4 regions of the Rheinheimera metallidurans genome follow, and region 1 is predicted to be linked to each of the others. Evidence: predicted binding sites of a transcription regulator. Region 1 holds the regulator's gene; each other region holds the start of a gene.
The links. The regulator sigma-54, encoded in region 1, starts transcription at its own class of promoters, with help from an activator protein. The targets are predictions, from matches to a motif close to TGGCANGNTNCNTGCTT.
Positions count from the first base shown of each region.

Region 2: MN199_RS09985 (PEP-CTERM sorting domain-containing protein) is a predicted target of sigma-54. The motif match lies at 1,534-1,550, and genes of this name have one in related genera.
Region 3: fliE (flagellar hook-basal body complex protein FliE) is a predicted target of sigma-54. The motif match lies at 1,574-1,590, and genes of this name have one in related genera.
Region 4: MN199_RS11445 (flagellar protein MotY) is a predicted target of sigma-54. The motif match lies at 1,199-1,215, and genes of this name have one in related genera.

Region 1 is NZ_JALAHQ010000001.1:63,239-66,388, reverse strand. It holds gene lptA (lipopolysaccharide transport periplasmic protein LptA) at 1-239, shown strand, start outside; gene lptB (LPS export ABC transporter ATP-binding protein) at 236-958, shown strand; gene MN199_RS00335 (RNA polymerase factor sigma-54) at 1,008-2,495, shown strand; gene hpf (ribosome hibernation-promoting factor, HPF/YfiA family) at 2,523-2,810, shown strand; gene ptsN (PTS IIA-like nitrogen regulatory protein PtsN) at 2,818-3,150, shown strand, end outside.
Region 2 is NZ_JALAHQ010000003.1:192,284-195,433, forward strand. It holds gene MN199_RS09975 (glycine C-acetyltransferase) at 1-356, shown strand, start outside; gene tdh (L-threonine 3-dehydrogenase) at 371-1,396, shown strand; gene MN199_RS09985 (PEP-CTERM sorting domain-containing protein) at 1,611-2,114, shown strand; gene MN199_RS09990 (S8 family serine peptidase) at 2,371-3,150, shown strand, end outside.
Region 3 is NZ_JALAHQ010000002.1:676,280-679,429, reverse strand. It holds gene MN199_RS08555 (sensor histidine kinase) at 1-108, shown strand, start outside; gene MN199_RS08550 (sigma-54-dependent transcriptional regulator) at 105-1,514, shown strand; gene fliE (flagellar hook-basal body complex protein FliE) at 1,637-1,972, shown strand; gene fliF (flagellar basal-body MS-ring/collar protein FliF) at 1,987-3,150, shown strand, end outside.
Region 4 is NZ_JALAHQ010000003.1:510,413-513,562, forward strand. It holds gene MN199_RS11435 (Grx4 family monothiol glutaredoxin) at 48-389, shown strand; gene rnt (ribonuclease T) at 448-1,137, opposite strand; gene MN199_RS11445 (flagellar protein MotY) at 1,269-2,138, shown strand; gene MN199_RS11450 (hypothetical protein) at 2,142-2,474, opposite strand; gene mnmC (bifunctional tRNA (5-methylaminomethyl-2-thiouridine)(34)-methyltransferase MnmC2/FAD-dependent 5-carboxymethylaminomethyl-2-thiouridine(34) oxidoreductase MnmC1) at 2,491-3,150, opposite strand, start outside.

The sequences.
Region 1 (3,150 bases):
CTTATTCGCAGATGCAAGCAGATGGGAAAACGGTAACAGCACAAGCTCTTGAAATGCGCTATGAACCCTTAAGCCGTACATTAACGCTAACCGGAGACGCCGAACTGACACAAAGCGGCAGCGTTGTTAAAGCCTCTAGCATTAAATATAACGTCGAAAAACAGCAATTAAGCGCCGAAAGTGACAAGACTAAGCGTGTTACCACTATTTTTACCCCTGAGGAAAAAAACAACCCATGAAGTTAGTTGCATCACATCTAGCCAAAAGCTACAAGGGTCGACAGGTCGTAAAAGATGTTAGCTTAGAAGTAAGCGCGGGCCAAATTGTTGGGCTGTTAGGCCCAAATGGTGCAGGTAAAACCACAACATTTTATATGATTGTTGGTCTGGTGCCATCAGATAAAGGTCATATTATCCTAAACGATAAGGACATAACCTTTGACCCTATGCATGCTCGTGCTCGCCAAGGTATTGGTTATTTACCCCAAGAAAGTTCTATTTTTCGCAAACTATCGGTGTATGACAACTTACTGGCAATTCTACAAACCCGAAAAGAGCTAAATAATGCCAAAAGAGCGGAAATCGCAGACGATTTATTAGAAGAATTTCACATTGGCCATATTAAACATAGCCTAGGTATGAGCTTGTCTGGCGGTGAACGCCGACGCGTAGAAATTGCCAGAGCACTCGCCGCTAACCCAGCATTTATTTTACTTGACGAGCCCTTTGCTGGCGTTGACCCAATATCCGTGTTAGATATCAAAAAGATAATTCAGCATCTTGGCCAACGCGGTATCGGAGTACTTATCACCGACCATAATGTGCGCGAAACCCTTGATGTCTGTGAAATTGCCTATATTGTTAGTCATGGAGAACTGATAGCGTCAGGCTCACCACAAGACGTACTAGCAAATCAGAAGGTACGCGATGTATACCTCGGCGAGCAATTCAGGCTATAGTAAATAAAAAACCATTGCAGCGGATCATTCAGGATAACGGTAGAAGTAGATGAAGCCCTCTTTGCAACTTCGCTTAGGACAGCAACTCACCATGACACCGCAGCTACAGCAAGCTATACGCTTGTTACAGTTGTCGACCATTGAGTTGCAACAAGAAATTCAGGAAGCGCTGGATGCTAACCCACTGCTAGAAGCAGAAGACGAGTACGACAGTTTTTCTGCCGATCCCAAAGACGCATCAGACACCTCAGAACACAGTAACTACGAGGCTGAGTACGCGTCTGATGAAAACTATGAGCCATCAGAGCCCGACAGCAGCGAATCCATGACTGAGCAAAATATTCAGGAAGATTTGCCGCTCGACAATAATTGGGATGACCTAGTAAGCGCAGCGCCAGTTACGGCAGGTAATAGCAGTGGTGAAGAAGATCTAGTATATCAAGGCGAAACCACTGAAACACTGCAAGACTATCTGCGCTGGCAAATGCAGTTAACCCCATTTTCCGCGACCGATCGCATTATTGCCGAAGTTATTATTGAAGCTATCGATGGCAATGGCTTATTAACCATTAGTTGTGACGACATTCTTGAGTCGCTTGGCTTAGACTACGTTGAAGCTGACGAAGTTGAAGCGGTGATAAAACGTATTCAGTTATTTGACCCTATCGGTGTTGGCGCACGCTCAGTGCAAGAATGTTTACTGGTGCAACTGCGCCAATTTTCAGCAGACACGCCCTATTTAGCCGAAGCGCAAAGTATGATTCGAGAGCATACTGAGTTTTTAGCCAATCGCGACTTTCGTTCTTTAATGCGAGTGACTAAACTCAAAGAGGACGAATTAAAAGAGGTTATGCAGCTGATACAAAGTTTAAACCCTCGGCCGGGTGCTGATGTCATTCGTGAAGAACAACAGTATGTTATTCCTGATGTTAGCGTAACTAAGGTTAAAGGCCGCTGGCAAGTTGAACTTAATCCAGATGCAATGCCCAAAGTACGTATCAATCAACAATATGCGTCAATGTCGCGTACTGCAAAAAATAGCGCCGATACTCAATTTATTCGCTCGCATTTACAAGAAGCCAAGTGGTTTTTAAAAAGTTTAGAAAGTCGTAACGAAACCTTATTAAAGGTATCAAACTGTATTGTACAGCAGCAACAAGCGTTTTTTGAGCACGGCGAAGAGGCAATGAAACCTATGGTGTTAAATGATGTTGCTGAAATGGTAGGTATGCATGAATCAACAATTTCGCGCGTAACCACCCAAAAGTATATGCACACACCTAGGGGCATTTTTGAACTAAAATTCTTTTTTTCTAGCCATGTAAGCACAGAAACGGGAGGTGAATGTTCATCTACAGCCATTCGAGCCTTTATCAAAAAGTTAGTCGCTGCAGAAAACCCAACTAAGCCACTTAGCGATAGCAAAATGGCGGACATTCTGTTAGAACAGGGTATTAATGTGGCCCGCCGTACAATTGCAAAGTACCGCGAATCACTGTATATACCTCCCTCAAATCAACGCAAAACGTTGCTGTAAATTAAGCCCAAAAGAAGGAACATGTCTATGCAAATCACGTTAACTGGTCGTCATGTTGAAATTACAACAGCTATAAAACAATACGTTGATACTAAATTTGCAAAGCTAGAACGGCATTTTGACCAGATAAACAATGTACACGTGACTCTAAACGTGGAAAAATTGAAACATATCGCCGAATCTAAGTTACTGCTAAATGGCGCTGAAGTATTTGCAGTAGCAGAAGACGAGAATATGTATGCTGCAATTGACCTGTTGATCGACAAATTAGATCGCCAGGTAATTAAGCATAAAGAAAAGACTGCACGACATTAATTAGAAGATGATGAACTTAACTTCAATGCTTACCGAGAACTGCACTAAAAGTGCAGTTCTTTTTAACAGCAAAAAACGTATTCTTGAATACATCGCCGAGCTGGCACATCAGCAGTTACCTGATATATCAGAATACAGCATTCTTGAAGCGCTAATGACACGAGAAAAGCTCGGCTCTACGGGTATAGGCGGCGGCATTGCAATTCCACACGGAAAACTAAAAGTAGTCACTAAGCCTATTTTAGTGTTCGTAGTAAGCAAAGAAGCCATAGCGTTTGATGCTATTGATAATCAACCAGTAGATATATTCTGTGCCATGCTAATTCCCGAAGATCAATGT
Region 2 (3,150 bases), on a different contig from region 1:
TTGTTGCTGCGTCAATAAAGGTACTGCAAATGTTGCAGCAAGGCGACGCGCTGCGTGCCAAGCTTTGGGATAATGCTAATTATTTCCGGGAAAAAATGTCAGCTGCTGGTTTTACGTTAGCTGGTAAAGATCATGCCATTATTCCGGTGATGTTAGGTGATGCCAAAGTTGCCTCAGAAATGGCAAAACGGATGTTAGAAGAAGGTATTTACGTGGTTGGCTTCTCATTTCCAGTAGTGCCAAAAGGCCAAGCGCGGATCCGGACACAAATTTCAGCAGCACATAATAAAGCACAATTGGATAAGGCTATAGATGCCTTTATCCGTATTGGTAAAGACATGGGCGTGATCGCATAAGGGCGGGACGTAAAATGAAAGCATTAGCAAAGTTAAAAGCAGAACCAGGTATTTGGCAAACTGAAGTTGATAAGCCAGAAGTCGGCCCGAATGATGTATTAATACGTATTAAAAAAACCGCTATTTGCGGTACCGACGTACATATTTATAAATGGGATGAGTGGGCACAAAACACGATTCCACATGGCATGGTAGTAGGTCATGAGTATGTTGGTGTAATTGAAGGCATGGGTTCAGAAGTGCGTGGTTTTAAAGTAGGTGACCGCGTGTCGGGTGAAGGCCATATTACCTGTGGTTATTGCCGTAACTGTCGGGCTGGGCGAGTACATTTATGCCGTAACACCACAGGTGTTGGTGTTAACCGTCCGGGTGCTTTTGCCGAGTACTTAGTCATCCCAGCGTATAACGCGTTTAAATTAGCTGACAACATTCCTGACAATATCGCGGCTATTTTTGATCCGTTCGGTAATGCCGTGCATACCGCACTGTCGTTCGATTTAGTGGGTGAAGACGTGCTTATTACCGGTGCTGGGCCAATCGGCATTATGGCAGCAGCCGTAGCGCGCCACGTTGGCGCCCGGCATGTGGTTATAACTGATGTAAATCAATACCGCTTAGACTTAGCGCTTAAAATGGGTGCTACCCGTGCCGTAGACGTTAGTAAACAAAACCTAAAAGACGTGATGAACGAACTGGGTATGACCGAAGGTTTTGATGTTGGTCTGGAAATGTCCGGTGTGCCAGCCGCGTTTCGTAGCATGCTTGATACCATGAATCACGGTGGCAAAATTGCGATGCTAGGTATTCCGCCGTCTGATATGGCAGTAGATTGGAATAAAGTTATTTTTAAAGGCTTAGTAATCAAAGGTATTTACGGTCGCGAGATGTTTGAAACTTGGTACAAAATGGCCAGTTTAATTCAGTCGGGGTTAGATTTAACGCCAATGATTACTCATGAAATGCCGATGGAAAACTACCAAGAAGGTTTCGAGATTATGTGTTCTGGTCAGTCAGGTAAGGTAATTCTGAACTGGTCATAATCACCAGCGACCTATCAACAATAAAACAGCGAACCTCGGTTCGCTTTTTTATTGCCTAAAATTCATTCACTCATTTGTCTCTAAAGTTGATTTGGATATATGTTATATTTTTTTGGAATATAGGATTAGTGTTTGGTTGGATTGCTTTGTGCATAGTTAATGTTGCATGTAATTGCAATTACTAAAACTAATAATAATATCCAGAGGAATACCCATGTTGAAATCCATAATGTTTGCTGTCGCAACCTTGGTACTAAGCAGCTTTGCTGTTATCCAAACTGCGCAAGCTTCACCAATTATTACTCAAGAGTTTTTGTTTGATGACGGCAGCAGCTTTGGCTTCCTGTCAATTGACACTGCCGATATTGATGCTGATGGTAATGTGTCTCAGTGGCATGCTTTTGAATTATTTGGTTATGAAATAGGCGAAGTTTTTGATTTTTCTGCTTCGTTCGATATCGATAATTTATTTGCCGGCCTGACGTTTTTAAACTTCGACGCTAATGACGTTTCCGATTTCTTTGCCTTTCAGGGCAGCTGGTTCGCAGATTTTGATTTAGGGTTCTTTACTATTTATACAGCTGACGGTGACTACCTTATTGACGATTATATGGTGATGGGTGCACCAGTTGTAAGCGGCGTAACTGTGCCGGAGCCTGGTACGCTGTTTTTAATGCTATCTGTTATGGGCGGCTTGTTGTTACGTCGTCGTGCCTAATTTGTTTGTTAGAAATGTTTTAAGTGTCAGATTTTTTATCACTTTTATCACAGATGTAATTTAATGTTTCGAAGGGGGCGGTCATAGCTAGTGGTGTTGATGCGCAACACCATGTGCTTGTAAGTTGTCCAAATTCTTTACAGTTATGTGAAATGAGTTTTAATAAAAATTAAATTGCCGATCAATAAATAATGGTTTAGGCAAAATAGCAAAATAAAAGTGTGTTGCTAAATAAAAAAATAACCGGAGAACATCCATGCAACTGAACAAAATTATGTCTCGTACTGCTATCGCTGTCGCTATGGCAGTAGGTGTGGTTCACGCCCAGCAAATGAATAGCCCGTATGAAGTAAATATAAATCCAGCACAGTTACAGCAATCTGCTGATGCGACTGATGCGGTATCTTATATTGTGCAAGTTAAAGGTAAAACAGGCGTAGAAAAAGCAGAAGAGCTAGGTGAGTTATTGCCAGCAAAGCAATCGGTAACAAAAGCGTTAAACCGTTATAATTCATCTTCTTCACGTATGCAAAGCTATACCGCGAGTTTAAAAGCCTTTCAAGAAAATTTAGCAGCGCAAAGCGGTGTTGATACTTTACTGCATTCTTATACTCATACTTTTAACGGTTTCTCGGCAAAAATGACTGCTGCACAGGCAGAAACCTTACGTAATCATCCGAACGTGGTCGGTGTATGGCGTGATGAATTACAACAATTAACCACGTCTAACACGCCCGCATTTCTTGGCCTTACTGATACGCCTAATGGTTTACATACGCTGGGTGTGAAAGGTGAAGATGTTGTAATCGGTATTGTTGATAGTGGTATTTGGCCAGAGCATCCAAGTTTTGCTGATGATGGCTCTTATGCGCCATTAGAAGGTTGGAATGGTACTTGTGACTCGGGCGAAGACACGGCTTTCACCTGTAACAATAAATTGATTGGTGCACGCTACTTTAATCAGTCGTTTGCCAGCACTTACGCTATTCAGCCAGGTGAGTTTATTTCACCACGCGATGCTGATAACCACGGTACA
Region 3 (3,150 bases), on a different contig from region 1:
GCGCATTCGCATCATGGTAGTGTGCATTATTTGCCAACTGCGCAGGGCGCATGTTTTGAAATGTTGTTGCCGTTACAGCAATTGAGCACAAAGGAGTACAGCCAATGAGCCAACGTATATTGCTGGTAGAAGATGATGCAGGTTTGCGCGAAGCCTTGCAGGATACCTTAATGCTGGCGCAGTATCAGGTGCTTGCTGCTGATAGCGCAGAGCAGGCGCTATTGCTATTAAAACAACATAAAGTGCAATTAGTTATTAGCGACGTGCAAATGCAAGGCGTATCTGGGCTGGTTTTATTGAAAACCTTACGTGAACATTACCCACAGTTGCCGGTATTAATGATGACGGCTTATGCCACGGTACAAGCCGCGGTAGAAGCCATACAGCTTGGCGCTATTGATTATTTATCTAAGCCTTTTTCACCCGAAGTGCTACTTAATACGGTAAGCCGCTATGTGAGCACTGAGCCGCAAAATAGTATTGAGCCCATTGTCGCTGCAGCTAGCAGTAAACAGTTATTGGCGTTGTGTGCCAAGGTAGCACGTACTGATGCCAGCGTGATGATCAGCGGGCCAAGTGGCTCGGGTAAAGAGGTATTAGCGCGTTATATTCATCAGTTATCAGAGCGCAGTAATGGCCCCTTTATCGCCATTAATTGTGCCGCTATTCCAGAAAACATGCTGGAGTCTACCTTATTTGGTTATGAAAAAGGCGCTTTTACCGGCGCCATTAATGCCTGCCCTGGTAAATTTGAGCAAGCGCAGCAAGGCACTATTTTACTTGATGAAATTACCGAAATGGATTTGAACCTGCAGGTAAAGTTACTGCGGGTATTGCAAGAGCGTGAAGTAGAGCGCTTAGGTGGGCGAAAAACGATCAAGTTAGACGTGCGTGTGCTAGCCACCAGTAACCGTAATTTAAAACAGGCAGTAGCGCAGGGCGAGTTTCGTGAAGACTTGTTTTATCGGCTAAACGTGTTTCCGCTAGCGTGGCCTGCATTGAGCGAACGCATTGAAGACGTTATCCCGCTGGCTGAACACTTATTACAGCGGCATTGCCAGATAAGCGGGCGCAGTCAAATGAGCTTAAGTAAAGAAGCTCGTCAGCGCTTGGTGCAATACAATTGGCCCGGCAACGTGCGCGAATTAGATAATGTTATCCAGCGTGCTTTAATCATTGCTCATGGCGATAGTATTACCGCTGATGACATTATGTTAGAGCAAATGGATATAAATGAACCGAATAGGGTTACCAACCATGAAGCCTCGTATTCTGAACCATTATTGCCAGCTGAAATATCCGCATCGCAGCCTGAATTAAATGATACGGCAAATGACGAGCAGGGCAGCTTTAAGCACAGCGTGTACGAGCAGGAGCACCGCATTATTTTAGCTACCATGAAAGCCTATAATAACCGCCGCAAAGATGTTGCCCAAAAGCTCGGGATCAGTGATCGCACCTTGCGTTACAAGCTAGCTCGAATGCGAGATTCAGGTATAGAACTACCGGCATAAAGTATTTTACAGCCCTCTTGATGAGGGCTTTTTTCTATATAAATTAAAAGCTTAATACTTGGCACGACTCCTGCTTTATTAAAGGTAATATAGATCGCAGCATTTTTTTGACAGGTAACGCTATGAATATTAAAGGTCAGGCTCTTTATGCAGAAATGCAGACCATGGCCGGTCAAGCTAGAGCGGTAGGTACTGAGCTTAAATTAAGAAATATTGAGCAGGTAAACCCAAGTCAAAGTGATTTTAGCTCAATGCTGACTAATGCTCTAAGCCAAGTAAATAACTTAGCGCAGGAAACAAGCACTATGCGCACTGCCGTTGAAATGGGCGATCCTAATGTGTCTTTAGCGCAGGTAATGATTGCTAGCCAGAAATCGTCACTGGCCTTTGAAGCAACAGTGCAAGTACGTAATAAGCTGGTTGAAGCTTATAAAGAAATCATGTCAATGCCGGTGTAATGAAGGAGTAAGTTGTGGCTGAAAATCAATCCACCGAGCTGACACTAACTGATAATGATTACAGCAGTGGTGAACAGCAGGAACAAAAACCCGGTTTTATGGGCTCGTTAGGCGGTACCGATTTGGTGCGCCAGATCACCATGATTGTGGCATTAACTATTTGTTTAGCCATCGCTATTTTAATTATTCTTTGGGCGCGGCAGCCAGAAATGCGACCATTAGGTGCGTTCCAAACTGCAGAATTAATTCAAACCCTCGATCATCTAGATAGCCAGAAAATTGGCTACTCTTTAGAAGGCAACACCATTTATGTGCCTGAAGATAAATTTCAGGCAATCAAATTATCTTTATCACGTGCTGGTTTAACCAAATCACCTTCGGATGGTACCGAGTTTTTATTACAAGACAGCGGCTTTGGTGTGAGCCAGCGTTTAGAAATGGAACGTTTAAAGCATAGCCGCGAACAGCAGTTATCTCGTACTATTGAAGAATTACAAAGTGTTGCTCGTGCGCGGGTGCTATTAGCTATTCCTAAGGAAAACGTGTTTGCGCGGGTAGAAAAACTGCCTTCGGCTACGGTATTAGTAACCGCGCGTGGCGGTACGGTAATACGCGATAGCGAAGTTGACGCTATCGTGGATATTGTCGCTTCTGCAGTACAAGGTTTATCACCATCACGGGTTACGGTAACCGATCAAAACGGCCGCTTACTAAATAGTGGCTCACAAGATGCCAGCTCGGCACGTACCCGTAAAGAATACGAGCTACAACGTACCCGAGAAGAAGAATATCGGCAGAAAGTTGATTCTATTTTAATGCCAGTACTGGGCTATGGTAATTACACCGCTCAAGTAGATTTGCATATGGACTTTACTGCGACTGAGCAAACGCAAAAACGCTTTAACCCAGATTTACCTGCAGTTCGCAGTGAGATGACAATAGAAGAAAACAGCGTCGGCGGTTTAAGTTCTGGCATTCCTGGTGCGTTGTCTAATCAGCCGCCTTTAAACTCCAATATACCGGAACAAGCTGCAGGAGGCACGGCTAAACCGGTAGTGCCCGGTCGCAACCATAAAGAAGCGACGCGCAATTACGAACTGGACACGACTATCAGCCATATTTCGCAGCAAAGTGGCGTGATCCGCCGTTTAAGTGTGTCAGTGGCCATTGATTATGTC
Region 4 (3,150 bases), on a different contig from region 1:
ACGTAAAATGTTAGCCAATCTGAAAATACGAATGTTGTGAGGTGTTAATGGAAACGCTAGATAAAATTAAACAGCAAATTGCTGAAAACCCTATTATATTATTTATGAAAGGTTCTCCTAAGTTCCCAAGTTGTGGCTTTTCTGCACAGGCATCACAAGCGCTTATCTCTTGCGGTGAGCAGTTTGCTTATGTTGATATTTTGCTAAATCCGGAGATCCGCGCCGAGTTACCAAAATATGCTAATTGGCCCACGTTCCCACAGCTATGGGTAGACGGCGAGTTGGTTGGTGGTTGTGATATTATTTTAGAAATGTTTCAGCGTGGTGAATTGCAGCCATTGATTAAAGAAACAGCTGATAAACATAAAACGGATACCGTTGAAGAATAAGCATCTTAACGCTACTAAAGGCCGCAACAGCGGCCTTTTTGCTTAGTTAAGCTTGAGTTTAATCAGCAAAGCCAGATGTTGCCGTAGGCTCACTGTCGCCAGCATCTTCTTGTGTTAGCGCCCGCGATAACGGCCAGCCGCCACGCTGTTTCCAGCTATTCACAATGTAGCAAAACAATTCCGCAGTACGCTCGGTATCATAAAGTGCACTATGCGCTTCTTTATTATCAAATTTTATACCTGCAGCATGACAAGCTTTAGCTAGTACAGTTTGGCCTAATGCTAACGCGGCTAAACTGGTGGTATCAAAAGATACAAAGGCGTGAAACGGCGAGCGCTTGTAGTTTAACCGCGCGATAGCTGCATTAAAAAAGCCCTGATCAAAAGCAGCATTGTGCGCAACGATGACGCTACGCTGACAGCCTGCATCTTTTTGAGCTTTGCGCACGGCTTTACATATTTGTGTTATTGCTTCTCGCTCTGGCACCGCACCGCGTAGTGGGTTAAATGGATCTATACCGTTAAAAGCCAGTGAGCTAGCATCTAAGTTTGCCCCCTCAAAAGGGTCCACATGAAAATGTAGGGTTTTAAGCGGCACTAAATTGCCTGCATCATCCATATCCAACAAGGTGGCGGCAATTTCTAACAAAGCATCGGTTTTAGCATTAAAGCCTGCGGTTTCTACGTCGATAACTACTGGGTAGTAGCCTCGAAAGCGCTGTGCAAGCTGAGATATTGGTTCGGTCATAACATCGCCATTTTATCCATGAACGACTATTATGCCAAAAAATTACGCTAGCGTCTTGTTACGGCATAGTGTTTGCTTAGCTTTAGTGGTAAGTCATTAAAAGAGTATCTAATGTAGTGGGAAGCCAGAAAATGCGAACATTAATTGCGTCTAGCCTGATATTGCTAACAGCGTCAGTGGCTGCTCAGCCACAGCTGCGTCAATATTCTGCCACTATTGAGCAGTCTATGTGGGCGTTAAGTAAAAACACACCACTAGAATGCCAATTGCAACACGACATTCCGCAGTTTGGTCAGGCGGTATTTCGCAGTATAGCCAGCAAAGGCTTAAATTTAGACTTTGAATTACAAATGCAGCGTTTACCTGATCATTACGGTTTAGCTGAAGTGTTGTCGGTGCCGCCAGCGTGGCGTCCCGGTGAGCCAAGCAAAGCCGTGGCGAGTATGAAGTTATTAAAACAATACAATGGGGAGTTGCCGAAAAAGGCCGCATGGACGTTATTAACCGAATTAGAGCATGGCTTTAGCCCAACGTTTTACTTTAGCGACTGGTACAGCCCCTATGACAAAGTTGTTGCGGCAATGAACCCAGTGCAATTTCCCAAGTCGTACCAGCAATTTAATCAGTGCATTTCTCAATTATTACCCTATGGTTTTGATGATATTGCGTTTACGGTATTAAGCTATGAAACCGGTGGTGACGAGCTAACACGCGAATCAGAACGGCGCTTAGGCCAAATTGCTGAATATTTAAAATATGATCCAGAAATAGATTTTATTGAAATTCAAGGCTATACCGATAGTTATGGTGGGCGTTGGATGAACGAACAGCTGTCGGTAAAACGTGCTGAGAAAGTAAAACGTTTTTTTGTTGCCGCTGGAGTGGCAGAAGAGAGGGTGCAGGTAGAGGGCTTTGGTGAGCGTAGACACGTAGCGCCGAACGATACAGCACTAGAGCGAAAAATTAACCGTAGGGTTGTGTTACAGCTAACTAAGCCTTAAGGCTTAGTTTTGCACCATAATGTCTACTTGACGCCAATTGTTACGGCTAGAAATTAAAATGCGTACCTGTTTATTATTTACCGTGAAATACAAATTTTCGCGACCGTACAGGGTTTGTTCGCTGTTGGGTTGCCCTAATTGTTGAATATAGTATTCACGTAAATCAGACGCGTTTTGTTGGCTAAAAAAGCTCATTACCGCCGGCATTTTGCTATCTAAACGAGCAAATTCGCGCGCATCAGTCGGTAAGGGTATCTGATAGAAGTCCTTCGCATGGCTTATGCTACTAAAAAGCCCTAGCAAAAGGGTTAAGCTAAATACTGCGACTAAACGCATAATAGTATCCTTTATATCATTCTTTATAAAAGCGCGAAGCACTTAATTTGCTAATAAGCTGCTGGCTTAACGGTAGAGGTTCTGCACAAATTTGGCAAGCAACTAATTCTGCCAATAATGGTGACAACATTATACCTCTAGCGCCCATTCCGCCCAGTATATATAAATTGGCGCTGTTATTAATAGCGCCAATTGCCGGTATGCTACCTGGAAATGACGCGCGAAAAGAGGCTGTAGCACCAATAACCTTCGCCTGGGAAAGCCATATAGGTTGTTGCAATTGCTCATTTACTTGCTGCAAGTTTTCGACGTTATCCTTTGCGGTTACCTCGGCTACTGTTGCATGGCGGTCAAAAGTTGCCCCTAAGCAATGTATGCCTTGCCACTGTGGCGTTATATAGCCGTTATGACAAAGCACGGTTTGCAGTGGTGCCATAGCGGCTTGCTGAACATGGCTAACTTGGCCGCGAATTTTATTTAGTGGCAAGGCTGCCGTTTGGCTAAAACTAGCGAGTTTACTGCCGGTTGCCAATACTAGAACCTGCGCATTAATATTCCCCGCTGTGGTAGTGAGCAACCAATGCTGTTGCTGTTGGGTTATTGCACTTACTTGGCAATTAAAGCTAATTTGAAATGAGCTACTTTGTTTTAGATAGGCCAGTGCGGCTAGGCAAAA